3 regions of the Kitasatospora sp. NPDC001527 genome follow, and region 1 is predicted to be linked to each of the others. Evidence: riboswitches for the same ligand, from Rfam matches in the RefSeq annotation. Region 1 holds a riboswitch; each other region holds the start of a gene.
What was found. Region 1 has a riboswitch for cobalamin ahead of metE (5-methyltetrahydropteroyltriglutamate--homocysteine S-methyltransferase). Riboswitches for the same ligand answer to the same signal wherever they lie in the genome.
Positions count from the first base shown of each region.

Region 1 (4,795 bases):
GCCTGCCAGCGCTTGTTGGCCTCCCGCAGCTCCGCCCGGCCGGCCCCCAGCCGGCGCACCGCGTCCTCGACCAGCTCCGGCCGGAAGTCCGCCATCCGGCGCAGCAGCACCAGCTGGAACTCCGTCACCCCGAATCCGTGGACCATCCGGGCAGGCTACCGGCCCGGGCCGCGCCGGGCGCCCGTTCCGCCTGACGGGCGCCGCCACCGGGCGGGCACGGCGTCACGGCCGCGCCCGCCCGGTGGCTCCGCTGCCGGGCGTCAGCCGGCGAGTTCCTCCCGCAGGCGGCGGGCGGCGGTGACCAGGCTGTCCAGGGAGGCGCGGGTCTCGGTCCAGCCGCGGGTCTTCAGACCGCAGTCGGGGTTGACCCACAGGCGCCCGGCCGGGATGGCGGCGAGGCCGGCCCGCAGCAGGGCGAGCACCTCCTCGGTGCCGGGCACCCGCGGGGAGTGGATGTCCCAGACGCCGGGGCCGACCTCGCGCGGATAGCCGGCGGCGGCCAGTTCGCCGGCGACCTCCATGTGGGAGCGGGTGGCCTCCAGGGAGATGACGTCGGCGTCGAGTTCCTCGATCGCGCTCATGATCGCGCCGAACTCGGCGTAGCACATGTGGGTGTGGATCTGGGTGTCGGCGCGCACCCCGGAGGTGGCGAGGCGGAAGGCAGCGGTCGCCCAGTCCAGGTAGGCGGGGCGGTCGGCGGCGCGCAGCGGCAGGGTCTCGCGCAGGGCGGGTTCGTCGACCTGGACGACGGCGGCGCCGGCGGCCTCCAGGTCGGCGACCTCGTCGCGCAGGGCGAGGGCGACCTGGCGGGCGGTGTCGGCGAGCGGCTGGTCGTCGCGGACGAAGGACCAGGCGAGCATGGTGACCGGGCCGGTGAGCATGCCCTTGACCGGGCGGTCCGTCAGGCTCCGGGCGTAGCGGAACCAGTCGACGGTCATCGCCCGCGGGCGGGAGATGTCGCCGGCGAGGACCGGGGGCCGCACGTAGCGGGTGCCGTAGGACTGCACCCAGCCGTGCCGGGTGGCCAGGTAGCCGGTGAGCCGTTCGGCGAAGTACTGGACCATGTCGTTGCGTTCGGGCTCGCCGTGGACGAGCACGTCGAGTCCGGCCTTCTCCTGGTAGGCGATCACCTCGCGCACCTCGGCCTCGATGCGCTCGCGGTAGGCGGCGGCGTCGATCCGCCCGGCGCCGAGGTCGGCGCGGGCGAGGCGCAGCTCGGCGGTCTGCGGGAAGGAGCCGATCGTGGTGGTGGGCAGCAGCGGCAGGCCGAGGCGGGCGCGCTGGGCCTCGGCCCGCTCGGGGTAGGCCTGGGCGCGGCGGGTGTCCCCGGCGGTGACGGCGGCGGCGCGGGCGCGTACGGCGGGGTCGCGGGTGATCGGGGAGCGGGCGCGGGAGGCCAGGTCGGCGCGGTTGGCGGCGAGTTCGGCGGTGATCGCGCCGGTGCCCTCGCGCAGGCCGCGGGCGAGCAGGACGGTCTCCTCGGCCTTCTGCCGGGCGAAGGCGAGCCAGCGGGCGAGCTGCGGGTCGAGGTCGCGTTCGGCGGTGGCGTCGAGCGGGACGTGCAGCAGGGAGCAGGACGGTGCCACGTCCACGTGTCCGGCCAGGCCGAGCAGGGTGGCCAGGGTGGCCAGCGACTTCTCCAGGTCGTTGATCCAGACGTTGCGGCCGTCGACGACGCCGGCGACCAGGCGCTTGCCGGGCAGTCCGCCGGCGGCGGCGAGGTCGGCCAGGTTGGCGGCGGCCGGTCCGGTGAAGTCCAGGGCCAGGCCCTCGACGGGGGCCTTGGCGAGGACGGGCAGGGCCTCGCCGAGGCGGTCGAAGTAGCTCGCCACCAGCAGCTTCGGCCGGTCGGTGAGGGCGCCGAGGTCGCGGTAGGCGCGGGCGGCGGCGTTCAGTTCGGCCGGGGTGCGGTCCTGGACGAGCGCGGGCTCGTCGAGCTGCACCCAGGCGGCCCCGGCGGCGCGCAGGTCGGCGAGGAGTTCGGCGTAGACCGGGAGCAGCCGGTCGAGCAGGGTGAGCGGGCGGAAGTCCTCGGCCACGCCGGGGGCGGGCTTGGCCAGCAGCAGGTAGGTGATCGGGCCGAGCAGCACCGGCCGGGCCCGGTGGCCGGCCGCGAGGGCCTCGGCCAGTTCGCCGACGGGCTTGGCGGAGTCGGCGGTGAAGGCGGTGCCGGGGCCGAGTTCGGGCACCAGGTAGTGGTAGTTGGTGTCGAACCACTTGGTCATCTCCAGGGGCGCGGCGTCCTGGGTGCCGCGCGCCATGGCGAAGTAGCCGTCGAGCGGGTCGGCCTCGACGGCGGCCCGGTGGCGGGCGGGGATCGCGCCGACGGCGACGGTGGTGTCGAGCACGTGGTCGTAGAGCGAGAAGTCGCCGGTGGGGACCTCGCCGATGCCGGCCCCGGTGAGCCGGCGCCAGGTCTCCCGGCGCAGTTCGGCGGCGGCGGTGTGGAGGGCGTCGGCGGTGACGGTGCCCTTCCAGTAGCCCTCGATCGCCTTCTTGAGTTCCCGGTTCCGGCCCTGGCGGGGGTAGCCGTGGACGGTGGCCAGGGTCGCCGCGGCTGCGGACGTCGCTGTCAAGGGACTCTCCTTCGCGAGTCTTGCTCCTCGGGTGCCCGGTGACGGGGAGGAGGGCGCGAAGGGGTGACGAACCGGGCGGACGCCGTCACGGCTCCGCCGGGTGTGCACGCCGACCCGCCCACGAGGTCACCGGAGAACCGCGCGCGATCGGTCGCGCGCGGGCAACGGGCAGGTCTTCGGACTCGCGGGCACGTCCGCCCGTGAAGGGCGGTCACCTACTGGCCGTCGCTTCCCAGACCCGGCCGGGCCCAGTGCGTATGACGGCGGTCGTTCCCGCTCACCGCTGCGGGGCAGTCCCGGACTGGCCTGTTCAAAGGCGTCACCGGGTTCCCTCTTGCGACGCGCCTGCCTGGCGGGCAGGGCGAACCAGCTGCACCGGCCAGCCTAGACCCACAACCGCTCCCCGTCACCATGGTTTCGCCGACGCCCCCTGTCCTACGACAAGGGTGTTGACGTAGCCTGCCCGGATGAGCGAACGCGTAGTGCCCGAGCCCCAGCGGCGGCGCCGGCGGCCCACCAAGCAGGGGGTCGTGCTCTCCCACGAGCTGATCGTCGACACGGCCCTGCGGCTGATCGGGCAGCACGGCGCGGAGGCCCTCACCGTCCGGAGGCTCGGCGCCGCGCTCGGCGCGGACCCCAGTGCCGTCTACCGCTACTTCCACAGCTCCGACGACCTGCTGCTCGCCATCGCCGACGAGCTGGTCGGCCGCGCCCAGCAGGGCTGGCGGGCCACCGGGGAATGGCGGGCCGACCTGCGGTCCATCGGCCTGCGCATCCACGCCAGCTACCAGGCCCATCCGCAGGCCGCGCTGCTCGCCGCCCACCGCACCACCGGGCGCACCCACGAGATCGCCGCCGTCGAGGCGATCCTCGGCGTGCTGCGCGGCGCGGGCTTCCCCGATCCCGAGGCGGTGCGGATCTACCACGCGTTCGTGGACCAGAGCCTCGGCTTCGCCGCGCTGGACGCCGCCGCGCTCGCCCTGCCCGCCTCCGCGCAGTCGGCGGACCTGCGGGTCTGGCACGCCTCGTACGCCCGGCTGGACGCCGCGACCAACCCGCACATCGCCGCCACCGCGCACCTGCTCACCGCCGACATGCGGCGCAGCGGCTACCCGTACGCGCTGGACCTGTTGCTGGACGCCGCCGAGGCCCGGCTGGCGAAGTCGCGCTGAGCACGGCGACCGCCGGGCGGAGGGTGATCCTGCGGCCCGGCGGCCACCGTGAGCGGCCACCGTGAGCGGGCGCGGTCAGCCGGCCTCGTGGACCAGCTCACCGCCCACGTACGTCCGCAGCACCCGGGCCTCGGCGATCTCCTCGGCCGGGCCGCTGAGGATGTCGCGGTCCAGGACGACCAGGTCGGCCCACCGGCCCGGGGCGAGCACGCCGGCGTCGTCGTGGCCGTTCACGTGCGCGGCGCCGGCCGTGTAGGCGGCGATCGCGGAGGCGAGGTCGAGCCGCTGCTCGGGCAGGAAGACCCGCTCGTCCTCGCTGTCCGGCTCCCTCCGGTTGACGGCCACGTGCAGGCCGGCCAGCGGGTCCGGGCTGCTCACCGGCCAGTCGCTGCCCGCCGCGAGGGTGGCGCCCGCCCGCTGGAGCGCGCCGAACGGGTACTGCCAGGCGGCGCGCTCCGGGCCGAGGAACGGGATGGTCAGCTCGTCCATCTGCGGTTCGTGGGCCGCCCACAGCGGCTGGATGTTGGCGACGGCGCCGAGCCGGGCGAAGCGCGGCAGGTCGTCCGGGTGGACCACCTGGAGGTGGGCGAGGTGGTGGCGGGTGTCGCGCCACCCGTTGGCGGCGCGGGCGGCCTCGACCGCGTCCAGGGCCTCGCGCACCGCCCGGTCGCCGAGCGCGTGGAAGTGCACCTGGAAGCCCAGCGCGTCGAGGTCGGTGACGTGCCCGCGCAGGGCGAGCGGATCGACGAAGCTGAGGCCGGAGTTGGCGGTGGCGCAGCCGCAGCCGTCCAGGTAGGGGCTGGTCATCGCGGCGGTGAAGTTCTCCGCGATGCCGTCCTGCATGATCTTCACCGAGCCGGCCCGGAACCGGCCGTGCGCCAGCGCGGCGCGCCGCTCGACGAGTTCGGGGATCTGCTCGGCGCCCCGGTCGCGCTCCCACCAGAGCGCGCCGGTCACCCGGGCGGTCAGCGCGCCGGAGCGCGCGGCGGCCAGGTAGGCGTCGGACGGGTCCGGCTGGCCGTTGAACTCGCCGAGCAGGGCGTCCTG
Region 1 covers NZ_JBEPAM010000024.1:65,076-69,870, forward strand. The annotation lists gene ABT238_RS21860 (hypothetical protein) at 1-146, opposite strand, end outside; gene metE (5-methyltetrahydropteroyltriglutamate--homocysteine S-methyltransferase) at 261-2,576, opposite strand; cobalamin riboswitch at 2,739-2,949, opposite strand; gene ABT238_RS21870 (TetR/AcrR family transcriptional regulator) at 3,044-3,748, shown strand; gene ABT238_RS21875 (amidohydrolase) at 3,824-4,795, opposite strand, start outside.

Region 2 (4,795 bases), on a different contig from region 1:
AGACCCCGAGCAGCGGCTGCCCGGCCGCCGCCCTGGCCCTCAGCACCGGCTCCAGGCCGCGCTCGCGCAGCCAGCCGAGGTCCGCGACGGTGGCCCGGGTGCCGGGCAGCACCACCAGGTCGGCGTCGGCCAGCTCCTCCGGGCGGGTGGCCCAGCGGACCAGCACCCCGGGCTCCTGGGCGAGCGCGTCCAGATCGGTGAAGTTGGACAGCCGGGGGAAGCGCAGCACGGCCACCCGCAGCACGTCCGCGCCGAGCGGTCCGCGCGCGGCGGTCCGGTCGACGACGGTGGACAGGTCGAGCGAGTCCTCGGCGTCCAGCCACAGGTCCGGCAGCATCGGCAGGGTGCCCAGCACCGGACGGCCGGTCAGCTCGCGCAGCATCTCCAGCCCGGGGGCGAGCAGCCGGGCATCGCCGCGGAACTTGTTGACGAACCAGCCCACCACGTGCCGCTGGTCCTCGGCCGACAGCAGCGCCAGCGTCCCGTACATCGCCGCGAAGACCCCGCCGCGGTCGATGTCGCCGACCACCACGACCGGAAGCCCGGCGGCGGTCGCCAGGCCCATGTTGGCGATGTCGCGGTCGCGCAGGTTGATCTCGGCGGGGGAGCCCGCGCCCTCGCAGACCACCACGTCGAAGCGGCGCCTGAGGTCCGCCAGGCACTCCAGGGCGCGCTCCAGCAGCACCGGCTTGCGCTCCCGGTAGTCCAGCGCGCCGACCTCGGCGACCGGCCGGCCCAGCAGCACCACCTGGCTGCGCCCGTCCCCGCCGGGCTTGAGCAGCACCGGGTTCATCGCCGCCTCCGGCTCGACCCGGGCCGCCTGGGCCTGCATCGCCTGGGCACGGCCGATCTCGGCGCCGTCCGCGGTGACGAAGGAGTTCAGCGACATGTTCTGCGCCTTGAACGGCGCGACGGAGACACCCTGCCGGGCCAGCCAGCGGCAGATGCCCGCGGTGACCACGCTCTTGCCGGCGTCCGAGGTCGTCCCGGCGACCAGCAGCGCCTTGCTCATGACCCAACCCTCCGCTTCCCGCCCAGCGCCGCCCGCAGCAGCAGGTGCCCGGCGACCGTCGTACCCAGGGCCAGCGCGCTCACCCGCCGGGAGAGCACGCAGGCCCGTTCGATGTCCTCCACCCCGACGGGGCGCAGTTCCCCTCCCAGCACGGGGCGGTGCTCGACGCGCTCCCCGTACCGCAGCGTGCCGCCGAGGCGCACGCCCACCGCGCCGGCGAAGGCCGACTCGGCCTGGCCGGCGTTCGGGCTGGGGTGTGCCGAGCCGTCGCGCCGCCAGACCCGCCAGGCGGTGCGCGGCGCGGGCGCGGCGGCCACCGTCAGCAGCGCGGTCAGCCGCGCGCCCGGCCAGCCCGCCACGTCGTCCAGCCGCGCCGAGGCCCAGCCGAACCGGGCGTAGCGCGGCGAGCGGTGACCGACCATCGCGTCCAGGGTGTTCACCGCGCGGAACGCCAGCAGGCCGGGCGTGCCCGCGAGACCGCCCCAGACCAGGGCGTTGACCACGGCGTCGGCGGTGTTCTCGGCCACCGACTCGACGACCGCGCGGGCCAGCTGCCGCTCGTCCAGCGCGCTGGGGTCGCGCCCGCACAGGTGCGGCAGCCGCGCGCGGGCGGCCGTCAGGTCTCCGGCGGCGAGCGAGCGGCCGATGGCGCGGGCCTCGCGGGTCAGTGAGGTGCCGCCGAGCACCGTCCAGGTCGCGGCGGCGGCGAGCGCGGCCCGGCCGGGCGGACGGCGGGCCAGCAGCCGGTCGGCGGCGATCGCCCCGGCCGCGACGGTGCCCACGGTCAGGGCGGTGAAGGCGGTGCCGACGGCGCGGTGGTCGCGCCAGAGCAGGTGCTCCAGCCGGCCGGCGGCGGAGCCGAAGCCGGCCACCGGGTGGCCGCGGCGGGGGTCGCCGAACCGGGCGTCGGCCAGGTACCCGGCGACGGCGCCCGCGCCGAAGGCGGCGGCCCCGCTCAGCGGGTGCACGGCAGGGCGCAGCATCGCGTGCGTGTCCTCACTCAGGGTCCGCGCCCTGGATCGACGAACGGGGGGCGAGAGTCTCCTGGCTTCCGGGTCGGACGCACACTCCGGGCCTTCCAGCGGCTTCTGACGGCCCGCCGTGGCGTGTTCCGGTCGTGCTCCCCGGTGACAGTGGCGGGACCGCGCCGGACTCGCACCGGCTTCCTCTGCATGCCTCCGTATTGGCTGAAGGATCCCATCACGGGCCCGAACCGGGAGTCAACCGAGGTCGTGGACGGTGTTGGTCACACCGTGCGCCGCCCCTGAATATGCAGACCGGTCTACTGACTCCCCGTGTGATTTTCATCCCGGAACAACCCGTACGGCCGTGTCCTACTGGCTTCCCTCCGCCCGCGCGAGTGGACTGGGCTGAGGAGTGGGTCCAGACACCGAGCAGCGGGGAGCGAGTATGCGTTGGGGAATCGCGGCCACCGTGGCGGCCGCAGCCGTCGGCACCGGGGCCGCCGTTCTGGTGATCGGCCGCCGGGCCTCCGAGCGGATGGTCCGCCCGGCCGCCGGTGCCCGCGAGCGGACCGGCCCGGTGCTGGTCCGCGGCCTCGGCGCCGGAGAGGTCACCTTCACCCGCACCGCCGTGAGCGAGCGCCCCGGCCGCTGGGCCGTCGAGTGGGGCGAGGACGGCCACGCCGTCGTCGAGGAGGTGCTGCGCCGCGACGACGCGGACGTCACCCGCCGCCTGGTGCGCGCCGACCGCGGCACCCTCACAGCCGGCACCGAGGTCCGCTTCACCCCCCGCGTCCACCTCGGCGACCCGGCCCGGGCGCTCGGCCTGCCGTTCGCCGAGACCGCCGTCGAGGGCGAGCTCGGCACCATGCCCGCCTGGCGGCTGGACGGCAAGCGCGGCACCTGGGTGGTCCTGGTGCACGGCCCCGGCGCCGATCGGGAGCAGAGCCTGCCCGTCCTGTCCGAGCTGCAGCGCCTGGGCCTGCCCGTCCTCGCCGTCACCTACCGCGGCGACGCCGGCGCCCCGGCCTCCCCGGACGGCCTCGGCCACTTCGGCGAGACGGAGTGGCGCGACGTCGAGGCGGCGGTGCGCACCGCTCTGGACGGCGGCGCGGGCCGGGTCGTCCTCTACGGCTGGTCGCTCGGCGCCACGATGGCCCTGCAGACCGCCGCCCGCTCGGACCTCGCCCCCTCGATCAGCAGCCTGGTCCTGGACTCGCCGGTCCTGGACTGGCCGGCCACCGCCCGCCGGGACGCCGCCCGCTCCGGTTTCCGGGGCGCGGCCGCCGAACTCGGCGCGCTCGCCGCCCAGGGCCGCACCGGCGTGGATCTGGCCGACTTCGCCCGCCTCGCCGAGGGTACGGACCTGCGGGTGCCCACCCTGGTGCTGCACGGCCCCGACGACCCGGTGGCGCCGTTCTCCGCCGCCGAGCGCCTGGCCCGCCGCCGCCCGGACGTGGTCAACCTCCAGGCCTTCCCGGGGGGTGACCACGCCGCCCTCTGGAACACCGATCCGGACCGCTACGCCGAGACCCTCCGCCGCTGGCTCACCCCGTTCTGCTGACCCCCCGCCGAAACCCGTTCCGCCCCCCCCGCCGCGCGGAACGGGGCGGAATACCGGCCCACCCCGGTTCCGTCTGGCATGAACCCGCCACAAAGATCAAGCCAGTCGGTTTGGCCTCTGTTGCCCGATCTTGTCGAGCCCCCGCGCCCCTCGCCCGCCCCCCGCGGACAACCGGATGTGACAGATGGCCGGTACAAGGGGAAGACTGCTCGACGTGACGTCTCGGAATCCGCGCGACCGTGATGCCCCGCTCCCGCCGACGATCGGTACCGGTGCGACGGTGACCCGTCTCCCCGGAACGGCCCACCGCCCCGCCGGCGCCAGGCCGGGGGCCCCGGGCGTACCCCGCCGACGAGGCCCCGCCCCCGCACCCGGCCGTGGCCGGGTCCCCGTGCCGGAGGGCTTCCCCGCTCCCGCCGAGCTCGCCCCGCTGGCCCGCCGCATGCTGGTCGACGCCGTCCGGATCGCCCGCTGGTCCGGCGACCTCGACGAGGTCGACAAGCGCGGCGAGCTGCTCCCCGACGACGCCCGCGCGGCCGGCCGCGCCCTCGCCATGACGGTGGGCGCCGCCGCCAAGGCCTGGGGCCAGGCCCTGCTGGTCGGCCTGGTCGAGGCCAGGGACGGCGGCGCCGGCCCCGGCTGGCGCCTGCACGCCTGGGAGCACGACGACGAGGCGGTGGTCCGCGGCTGGTCGGCACTGTTCGACGCCTGGACACTGCTCGCCCCGGTGCCGCCCGCCGCCCTGCGCGGCGTCTTCGCGGTGCTCGCCGGGCAGGCCGTCGACCAGGCGCCGCAGCTGCTCTCCTTCCTCCATCTGGTGGACGGCCCGGTGGCCGACGTCGAGCTGCTGGAGCTGCTCAGGCGCGGCCTGGACGAGCGCCGGGTCGGCGGCGGCGAGGGCGCCTTCGGCCTCTCGCCCGTCCCGCACGCGGCCTCCGCCGTCTCCGCCGTCCGCGGCACCTGCCGCGAGCCGCAGATCGACACCCCGGCCTCGCCCGCCGACGTCGCCGCCGTCCTGGACTGGATGCTGGACGGCCTGGCCGCCGTCGGCGCGCTGACCCGCCGGGACAACGCGGCCGAGCTCTCCCCGCTCGGGCACTGGGCGGTGCGGGCCAAGCTGGAGGAGATCTGCACCGTCGCGCAGACCGCCGCCGGCCACATCGAGCAGAGCGCGCTGGAGCTGCTGAGCGCCTGCGCCGACTACTCGCCCGGCCCGGCCCGCGCCGAGTACCGGGCCTGGCTGGCCGCCCGCCCGGC
Region 2 covers NZ_JBEPAM010000007.1:288,599-293,393, forward strand. The annotation lists gene ABT238_RS10690 (cobyric acid synthase) at 1-1,012, opposite strand, end outside; gene ABT238_RS10695 (cobalamin biosynthesis protein) at 1,009-1,995, opposite strand; cobalamin riboswitch at 2,030-2,228, opposite strand; gene ABT238_RS10700 (alpha/beta hydrolase) at 2,423-3,538, shown strand; gene ABT238_RS10705 (hypothetical protein) at 3,930-4,795, shown strand, end outside.
Region 2: linked by a shared signal. The riboswitch ahead of ABT238_RS10695 (cobalamin biosynthesis protein) and the one ahead of metE (5-methyltetrahydropteroyltriglutamate--homocysteine S-methyltransferase) in region 1 are both predicted to bind cobalamin.

Region 3 (4,795 bases), on a different contig from region 1:
GGGGAGCTCGGCGGCGGTGGCGGCCAGCCAGGCCTCGGCGGGGTGCTCGGCGTCGGCCTCGGTGCGGGCCAGCACCTCGGCGGTGTGCCGCAGGGCGAGGCGGGGTTCCTCGTCGGCGACCGCGTGGAAGCCGCGCGGGGAGTGGTGGCCGGGGCCCACGGGGTAGCGGCGCAGGTGGATCGTGTCGCCCTCGCCGGTGGCCACCACGTCGTAGGCGGTGGGCCGTTCGGCGGCGAGCGGGACCGGCCGGGGGTAGGGCAGCGGCCGCGGGTCACCGGGCGGCTGCTCGATGCCGGGCAGGTGGGCGAGGAGCAGGTCGCGCAGCAGCCGGGCGGACTCGCCGCGCCGGCCCAGCGAGCGGTCGGTGACCGGGCGCAGGGCGGCCGGGTCCTGGTCGGCCATCGCCCGTTCGAGCTGGGCGAGCAGGTCGCCGTCGGGGTCGAGGGCCGGGGCGGTCTGGCCGAAGGCGTAGCCGGGGGAGCGGGGGTCGAGTTCGGCGGCGCCGGTGGCGACCAGCAGGGTGCGGCGTTCCAGGGCGGCGCCGTAGAAGGAGACCGAGCCGTGGTCGCCGATCACGCAGTCGGCGGCGATCAGGGTGGCCTGCCAGCCCTGGTCCGGCGGGACGAGCCGCAGGCCGCGGCGTTCGGCGGCGGCGAGCAGGGCACGCGGGTCGTGCCGGGCCCAGACGTTGGGGTGCAGGACGACGGCGACGGCGTACTCGTCGGCGGGCAGCTGTTCGACCAGTCGCAGCGGCAGGCCCGGATGGCGGCCCAGCAGCGAGTGCTCGCTCCAGGTGGAGTTGACCACGACGAGCCGGCGGCCGTCGACCGCGCCGAGGGCGGCCCGGTAGCCGTCGCGGGCGGCGAGTGAGGCGAGCATCCGGTCGAAGCACGGGTCGCCGACCTCGCGGGCGCGGGGCAGGGCCTCGGGGCAGGCGGCCCGCAGGCGCTCGAACTGTTCCCGGTGGGAGAGGCCGATGACGGCGGGGAAGACCCGGCCGCGGTGGGTGAGCTCGCGCCGGGAGAGCCCGGCGGAGGTCACCGTGTCGCCGGTGGACTCGGGGACCAGGCGGTTGTAGCCGGCGCCGTGCGGCAGGACGACGAGGGGTGCGCGCAGCCGGTGCATCGAGGCGTGGACGGCGCAGGCGACGGCGAGGTCGAAGGGCCTGCGGACGGCGTCCCGCCAGGGCAGGACGGTCAGGCCGGGCTGGGCGCGGAGGTAGTCGTCGAGGCCGGCGGCGAACGCGGAGCCGGGGTTGACGGTGACGGAGAAGCCGATGCCGTCCAGTTCGCGCAGCAGGGTGAGGACGTCCAGGACGCGGGTCGCCGAGGTGAGGGTGCGGGCCACCGCCAGGACACGGGCCCGGGCGGGCCGGGTGTTCCAGCGGTCGTCGTCGGGCCGGGCCCGGAGCCGGCGGCGGTTCAGCACGTCATGATCGTACGCAACGGGGCCCGGCCGGGCGCGGCGTCCGGACGGACGCCGGACGGGGGGTCAGCCCGCCGCCGCGGCGGGGGCGTCACCGGCGCACTGGTCGAGCAGGGGGCGCAGGGTGGCGTCCACGAGCCGGTAGCGCACGACACGCCCCTCCTTCTCCCCGGCGACCACACCGGCCGTCCGCAGCAGCCGCAGGGCCTGGGAGACGGCGGGGTCGCGCATGCCGGTGGCGACCGCGAGGTCGGTCACGGCGAGCGGGCCGGTGCGGTGCAGGGCGAGCAGGAGGGCGAGCCTGCCGGGGTCGGCGAGCAGGGCGAAGCGGTCGGCCCAGGAGCGGACGTGGGCCGTGTCGCCGATCGCGGCGATGGCCTCGCAGACCCGGTGGCCGTCGATGGTGCGGTGGCCCGCGCGGTCGGCCGGTACGAGATGCATACGGCCCATTCTGGCAGGCGGCGGGCTGTGATCCTGGACACCTGCGCAGGTGCGCAGCCTTGCAAGCGTTGTCCCTGGCCCCTACCGTGTTCCCCGCCGTGGTGCTCGGGAAGACCGGTGACGGACCCTCAGGGGTCCCAGTCCGGAGCGGCCCTCGCCACTGTGATCGGGGGAGAGTGTCCGTACCCACGACGCCACTGGGCGCCTCGCGCGGCTGGGAAGGCGGGTACGGGAGCCCCGTCAGCCAGGAGACCGGCCGCGGCATCTCACGAAGTCTTTCCACGAGGTGCTGGAGCGTGATCCGCAGATGACCCTGCCCGAAACCGCCGCGGCCGCGGCGCCGCCCGCCGCCCTGCCCGCCTTCCGCTGGCGCCGCGAGGACACCCTGCGCACAGCCGGACTGATGGGCGTGATCCTCGCCATGCACGTGGTGGCGTTCGGCACGCTGATCTTCCTGGTCGCACCGGAGAAGTACGAGGTGGGCACCCAGGTCTTCGGGGTGGGCCTGGGCATCACCGCCTACACCCTCGGCATGCGGCACGCCTTCGACGCCGACCACATCGCGGTGATCGACAACACCACCCGCAAGCTGATGGCGGACGGCAAGCGCCCGGTCTCGGTGGGCTTCTGGTTCGCGCTCGGGCACTCCTCGATGGTGGTGCTGATGGCCGCCCTGGTGGCGGGTGGCGCGCAGCTGGCCAACACGCTGATGGACGACGACTCGACCACCCACCAGTGGCTGGGCATGGTCGGCACCTCGGCCTCCGGCGTCTTCCTCTACCTGATCGGCGCGCTGAACCTGGCCGCGCTGTTCGGCATCCTCAGGGTGTTCCGCTCGATGCGGGCCGGGCGGTTCGACGAGGCCGAGCTGGAGGAGCACCTGAACGCCCGCGGCCTGCTGGCCCGGGTGCTGAACCGGGCGACCCGCTCGATCACCCGGCCCGGGCAGATGTTCCCGGTCGGCATGGTGCTGGGCCTGGGCTTCGACACCGCGACCGAGGTCACCCTGATGGTGATGGCCGGCTCGGGCGCGGCCTCCGGCCTCCCCTGGTACGCGATCGTCTGCCTGCCGCTGCTCTTCGCGGCCGGGATGAGCCTGTTCGACACGCTGGACGGCACCTTCATGAACTTCGCCTACCAGTGGGCGTTCTCCAACCCGGTGCGGAAGGTGTACTACAACCTGACCATCACCGGCCTGTCCATCGCGGTCGCCTTCATCATCGGCACCATCGAACTGGTCGGCGTCCTCCACGAGAAGCTGGACCTCACCGACCCGGTGACCGGCTGGATCGCGGACATCTCCCTGGACAACGTCGGCTACGCGATCGTCGGCCTGTTCGTGGTGGTCTGGGCCGCCGCCATCGCCTACTGGCGCCTGGCCGGCGTCGAGAAGAAGTGGGCCCCGAAGCCCGCCGGGGGCGCGGAGTACGCGCCCGCGAGCAAGCTGTAGCGGGGCCCGGCTCGGCGCCGGGGCGGGGCCCGGGTGGGGGCGTTCGGCGGGCGGATCGGGGGGCGGGTTCGTAGGCTCGACGCATGGCTGATGGGTACGCGGGCCGGCGGGAGCGGTTGCGGGAGCACTGTGGTGCGTCCGGGGCCGACGCGGCGCTGATCACCCGGGCGGCGAACGTGCGGTACCTCACCGGGTGCCCGCCGTGCGGGGCGAGCCTGCTGCTGACCCGGGACCGGGCGCTGCTCGCGCTGCCGGACGACCTGCCGCCGGACGACACCGGCGAGCACCTGATCGCCCCCGAGGTCACCCAGCTGCCGGTGGCGGCCGGGGCGGACACCGCGCTGGCCGCGGCCGCCGCCGCGGCCCGGCTGCGGGTGGCCGGGCTCGCGGTGGAGGAGCACGACCTGACGGTCACCCGGCACCGGGCGGTGGCCGGGCTGGCCGAGGGGGTGCGGCTGAGCGACGTGGGCCAGGCGGTGGAGCGGCTGCGGGTGGTCAAGGACGAGCACGAGATCGCCGACCTGCGGATCGCCGCGGAGATCGCCGACCAGGCGCTCGGCGAACTGCTGGAGTCGATCCTGGTCGGCCGCACCGAGCGGCACCTGGCGATGGAGCTGGAGCGCCGGATGATCGACCACGGCGCGGACCGGGCGGCCTTCCCGGTCTCGGTCGGCACCGGCAGCCACTCCGGCCAGCAGGCGCACCAGCCCACCGACCGGCGGGTGGAGGAGGGCGACTTCCTGACCGTGGTGCTCGGCGCGCAGTACCGCGGCTACGGGGTCTCCACCGCCCGCACCTTCGTGATCGGGGCGGCGCCGGCGCCCTGGCAGGTGGAGCTGCACCGGCTGGTGTTCCGCGCGCAGCGGGCCGGGCGGGAGGCGCTCGGGCCGGGGGTCGAGCAGTGCGTGCCCGACCGGGCCGCGCGGGAGATCCTCCGGGCGGCCGGGCACACCGAGGGCTCGCCGCACCCGGTCGGCCACGGCATCGGCCTGGAGATGAGGGAGGCACCGCGCCTCGGTCCCACGGACATGGGTAAACTGGACAGCCGCGTGCCGGTCACCGTCGGCCCGGGGGTCCACCTCCCGGGACGGGGCGGGGTCCGGATCGAGGACACGCTCGTCGTGCGCCCCCTGGAGGAGGGCGGGCCCGAGCTGCTCACCATCACCACCAAGGAGCTCCTCGCCCTGTGACGCAGGTGTGCCACAGGACGCGACCCCTTGGTTCCTTGACAGCTATATCCAGGAGTAAGTGCGCCCGTGGCTTCCACGAACGATCTCAAGAACGGCATGGTCCTCAAGCTGGAGGGCGGCAAGCTCTGGTCCGTCGTCGAGTTCCAGCACGTCAAGCCCGGCAAGGGCCCGGCCTTCGTGCGTACCAAGCTCAAGGAGGTCCTGACGGGCAAGGTCGTCGACAAGACCTTCAACGCGGGCACCAAGGTCGAGACCGCCAACGTCGACAAGCGCACCATGCAGTTCTCGT
Region 3 covers NZ_JBEPAM010000037.1:24,799-29,593, reverse strand. The annotation lists gene ABT238_RS27540 (hypothetical protein) at 1-1,428, opposite strand, end outside; gene ABT238_RS27535 (ArsR/SmtB family transcription factor) at 1,492-1,866, opposite strand; cobalamin riboswitch at 1,949-2,141, shown strand; gene nicT (Nickel transporter NicT) at 2,174-3,316, shown strand; gene ABT238_RS27525 (M24 family metallopeptidase) at 3,400-4,506, shown strand; gene efp (elongation factor P) at 4,573-4,795, shown strand, end outside.
Region 3: linked by a shared signal. The riboswitch ahead of nicT (Nickel transporter NicT) and the one ahead of metE (5-methyltetrahydropteroyltriglutamate--homocysteine S-methyltransferase) in region 1 are both predicted to bind cobalamin.